Regions from separate parts of the Paraburkholderia sp. J41 genome, predicted to be linked through region 1. Evidence: riboswitches for the same ligand, from Rfam matches in the RefSeq annotation. Region 1 holds a riboswitch; the other holds the start of a gene.
What was found. A riboswitch is a leader RNA that binds a small molecule or an ion and turns the genes downstream of it on or off. The one in region 1 is predicted to bind fluoride.
Positions count from the first base shown of each region.

Region 2: it holds a riboswitch for fluoride, as region 1 does, so the genes downstream of both, U5805_RS01830 (DUF190 domain-containing protein) here and U5805_RS22960 (hypothetical protein) in region 1, are expected to answer to the same signal.

Region 1 covers NZ_CAJMZE010000025.1:68,816-71,011, forward strand. Annotated here, with positions in the region: gene U5805_RS22950 (DUF190 domain-containing protein) at 1-161, shown strand, start outside; gene crcB (fluoride efflux transporter CrcB) at 313-705, opposite strand; fluoride riboswitch at 764-827, opposite strand; fluoride riboswitch at 1,048-1,112, shown strand; gene U5805_RS22960 (hypothetical protein) at 1,433-1,771, shown strand; gene U5805_RS22965 (acyl-CoA dehydrogenase family protein) at 2,138-2,196, shown strand, end outside.
Region 2 covers NZ_CAJMZE010000001.1:415,267-417,462, reverse strand. Annotated here, with positions in the region: gene U5805_RS01840 (LysE family translocator) at 1-347, shown strand, start outside; gene U5805_RS01835 (cupin domain-containing protein) at 350-754, shown strand; gene U5805_RS01830 (DUF190 domain-containing protein) at 775-1,098, opposite strand; fluoride riboswitch at 1,451-1,522, opposite strand; gene U5805_RS01825 (SMP-30/gluconolactonase/LRE family protein) at 1,838-2,196, shown strand, end outside.

The DNA of each region.
Region 1 (2,196 bases):
ACCACGAGCACGTCGAGGCGGCGCATCATCGCTTTCCGCATTGCATCGAACTGATCGATCTGGAGAGCAAGGTGCGCGAGTTTTGGGGCACGCACGGCAAAGGTCTGAAAAACGTCCGGGCCGTGTTTCTTCCCTGCGAGGGCGCGTTCGTCGAGCCATGAACGATTGAGTGCTCGCGGACGCGGAGGAAACGCCACATGACCGGGGAACCAAACTAGAACGCGTGACGGGCCGTTTGCTGTTTTCGGCCCCTGCGCTGCTTGCTAGTGAAATTCCGGCGCGCGTGTTCGCGGGTCATCGAAGCGCGCGAAGCTACGCGAATGCGGCACGTGATACCGCGGCGACAGTCGCAAATCCAAGGATGGTCATGACAATGGAGGCGGAAAGATGAATTGCCACTTCTCCCATTGCCCAGCCGAACTTGCCTTGCTGGAGGTCGCTCACAACTTCCGCAGAAAATGTCGAAAAGGTGGACAGGCCGCCCATTAGTCCCGTGGTGACGAACAAACGCCACTCCGGCGGGATTTGTGGCAGGCGAGCAAAAAAGGCAATGGCGGCGCCGATGATGTAGCCCGCAATCACGTTGGCTGCCAGCGTACCGAGCGGGAGGTCGGGATACAGCCCGTTAAGACGAATGCCGAGAAACCAGCGAAACAACGAGCCCAAAGCTCCGCCGACAGCTACCGCGATAACCGATTGATACATATCCGATGCCCCATTCTAATTGGACCTCGACGACGGTCACACCGTGACGGTCGTCTGGCGGGTTGTAGGCATCATCGGCTCGACGAGAGCGGTTAAAGGAGAATGCCATCTCCTGAATAAATTTTAGCATGACGCACCGCAGCGTCAAGCCGAATGGCCTTGGGATACGACGGCTCATGCTGCGAAAAAACAGTGAGTTCCGGTTATAAAAACGGACGCCATCTGGACTACTGTAAGCTTAAATACAGAGAGAATTTCCCGCGATACCCGCGATCGCACGGTGAAAACTCAACGAGAAATCCCAAGGTGAGGACTTGCTGATCCCAAAGCAGAGCAGTATGCTTGGAAGCAGGAGATGGCATTCTCCTTAACTGCCGGTCGCATCGGCTGATGATGCCTACTGTTTGTCCACGTACATCCTCGTTATGTACCGAACTTGACACGACAAAAGTAGGATCATCATGAAATCTTGTCTTCGTTTTTGCTCCCGTCTCTTGCTGCGATTCGCAGCATCTTTCTTCGTTCCTCTCGCGCCGCTGGACGTGCGTTGTCGCTTCATGCGAATGTCTCCGGCTCCAGTCCGGCGAGGGCAAGTCGCCCGGCGCGTCTGCGCCCACGGTTTTCATCGACGTTGATCGAAGCGGCTTCGTCAGGAAGCACGACGACAATCAATTCGTGCAATTGTTGCCGTGCATGAGTCAGAAAATTGAGCATTGGAGAAGAAATTATGCTGCTCGAATTCAATGAGCGTCAGTGTCCAGACGTGCCTGATCATGTATCAAGGCAGATACCGGAAGACAGGCAGAAAATTAATGGGGATAGGATCGTTTCGTCGGTTCGTACGATCGAAACGACGGACACTGTTGCGCGCGAAAATTCACTCGATCTGCTGCAACAGGCGTTGCGCAAACTCGGCCATGTAAGTGTTTTTGCGTTTGCTTCGGGCGAGTTCATGGTTGTCGGACCCGGTGGCGAACGTGTACGGGGAACATCGCTTGTGGCTGCAATGCAGGAGATGCTCCGCTGCCTTGGATTTAACGAAATCGGCAGAGACGAGTTTGACTGATTTCAATTAAAAGCGGAGAAACTGCTGGCGGAAGCTTTACGAGCAGTGCCTTTCTACGAATTCACGGCTTCAGAAAAATTAGTCACGCATAACACCTGGAAAGATAACCGCGCTTTTGCGGCAGATTCGCCAACTCTAAGCCGAACCCGGCGGCGCGCTGTTCGACCGCGGCCGCCGCTGCCACCGGCCTCACCGAATACGGCCGCGTGTCTATCGAGCACGAGCACAAGGCGCTGCAAAGCGCGCCACGCGCTTTGCAGCGCCGTGCATAACGTAAGTCGAAATGCGTAGTTATCGCGCCGCGCTCGCATTCCTATACTTTTCTGCCCGGCGGCTTCAAGCCGCGCATAGTGCAAAGGAAAGAGAATGGCCGCCACCGAAACCCCTGCTTCATCGTCCGCGCAGTTTGCGCAGCAGTCTGCCCG
Region 2 (2,196 bases), on a different contig from region 1:
CGTGGCGCATCGCGCGCAGCGGGCCGCCCCATGCCGGCGCGTCCAGCGGCGGCCCGGCGCAGCCCGTCACGCTGGCGAATGGTTTTCTGCTGCTCTGGCTGAACCCTAAAAGCTGGGCGATGACGATGGGCGCGGCCGCCTCGTTCGCGTCGCTCGCGCCCAGTCCCGCGCGACTCGCCCTGCTGCTCGGCGCGGCCTTCGGCGTGGCCGCGTGCGTCTCGCTCGCGCTGTGGTGCGCGCTGGGCGTGGTGCTTGCCCGGCTCTTTCGCACGCCGCGCCACTGGCGCATGCTCAATCTCGCGATGGGCTTGCTGCTCGCCGTTTCCGTCATTCCCACCTGGAAATAATCATGGCTCTCACGCCGCTTGCCGCGCCGTTCGCGGAATCGTTCGACCTCGAAGCCGCGTTCGCCGATATCACGCAATACTGGTCGCCCAAGGTCGTCGCGCAAGTCAACGATCAATACGTGAAAGTCGCGAAAGTGCGCGGCCAGCTCGTCTGGCACGACCATGCTCAGGAGGACGAACTATTCTTCGTCGTGCGCGGGCATCTGAAGATCGAATACGAAGGCGGACGCGTCGTCGAGCTGCCCGCCGGGTCGATCCACGTCGTGCCGCGCGGCACGCAGCACAACCCCGTTGCCGATGACGAATGCTGGATCGTGCTGATCGAGCCGGTGCGGACGAAGCACACAGGCGACGTCGATTCGCCGCTCACGCGCACGATCGACGAACAACTGCGCCGTTCGAACTGAGCCGCACCGGCTCGCTCGAATCAACCCGCCGCGCGCCCGACGCGCCCGAATTCGACCGGCACCTTCACATAGGCGAGGTCGATGTCCTCTTGTGCCAGCGCCTCCATCAAGCGCTGGCACGCGGCCTCGTCGACGGAAATCGTGACCGCGATCGGTTGATCGGCCATTTCGAAAAAATGCGCGGAATGAAAGCGGCCCGCATGGTCGAATCCTTCCGCGCCGTTCATCAGCGTGCCGCCCACGGCGCCGTGGCGTTCCGCGAACTTCAGCAGCCAGTCGCAGACCGGCATGTGCTCGTGACGACGGCTTTGCTCGGTGAAAAACGTCAACTGATAGCCCTGCATGGGAAGCTCCTTTTAGACGTGTCGAAACCATGGCCGGAAAACCGGCACGCGCTCGCGCAGCCGATGACGGCGAGGGGGCCGATATCGGCACTGAATAATCCGGTCGCCATGAGTGTCGTGACGACCGGCATGTTCGTGGCCCTGAAAACCCCGCGCCGAAGCCACTGCCCGCCAGCGGCGAGCGCCGTGACAAGACTGGCGGCGAGCCGCCATGCCCCGAAATACGGCGGCAGATCGAATGGTTCCAGACGGCGAAATCGGTGCATGGTCAGGTGCAGAAAAATTTCGGGCTGACCGGCGAAGAACTGCGAATGAGAGCTGAGACAAGCGCCCACAGCTCCGACGACGGTCAGTAACTGTAGGCGTCATTAACCGCGAACGAACGCGCGGTGGTTAATGGAGGAACGCCATCTCCAGCAATCTGACTATACACGAATCCCGCACGCTTACGAACGGCCATAGACTCGAACGCATGCCGGCGAAAACGCGGCACTGCGCATGCGCAGGGTTCGCGCACCGGCCGCGAGCGCTCAGTCATGTTGCATCGTTCGACACGCGCGCACGCGAATGACTGCCGAGCTTGCCGTCCCGGAGAAGTCGATTCGGGTTTTCTGCGTACACTCCCTGAGCGTGCGAAAAGCAAGAAATACCGCTGCAAACAAGGCGTTTTTTCAATGTCGATCGTCTTATGCGCCGTGCGTGAAAACACTCGCGGCGCGCCTTCAAGGACCTATTTCGCATGAGTACGAAACGGATTCGCGCGGCCTTGCTGGGCCTCTTCGTCGCCGCGCTGGCAGCCGCCGCGCACGCGCAATACACGACCGACTGGCTCGCCAACACCCACGGCACGCTAGCGTCGCACGTGGGCAACGGCGCGCGCTCCATGTGGGTCGCGCCCGAAGGTGTCATCTATACGTCATCTCGCTGGGACGAAAACGCGGGCGGCGTGGCCATGTACCAAAACGGTGCGCTGCTCGGCACCCTCGGCGCGCACGACGAGTTCCAGGGCGGCGCGATAACGGGCAACGCCACGTCGATTTTCGTTGCGCTCGGCTATAACCGCACCTTCGGCAGCGGCTCGGTGGGCCGCTACAACCG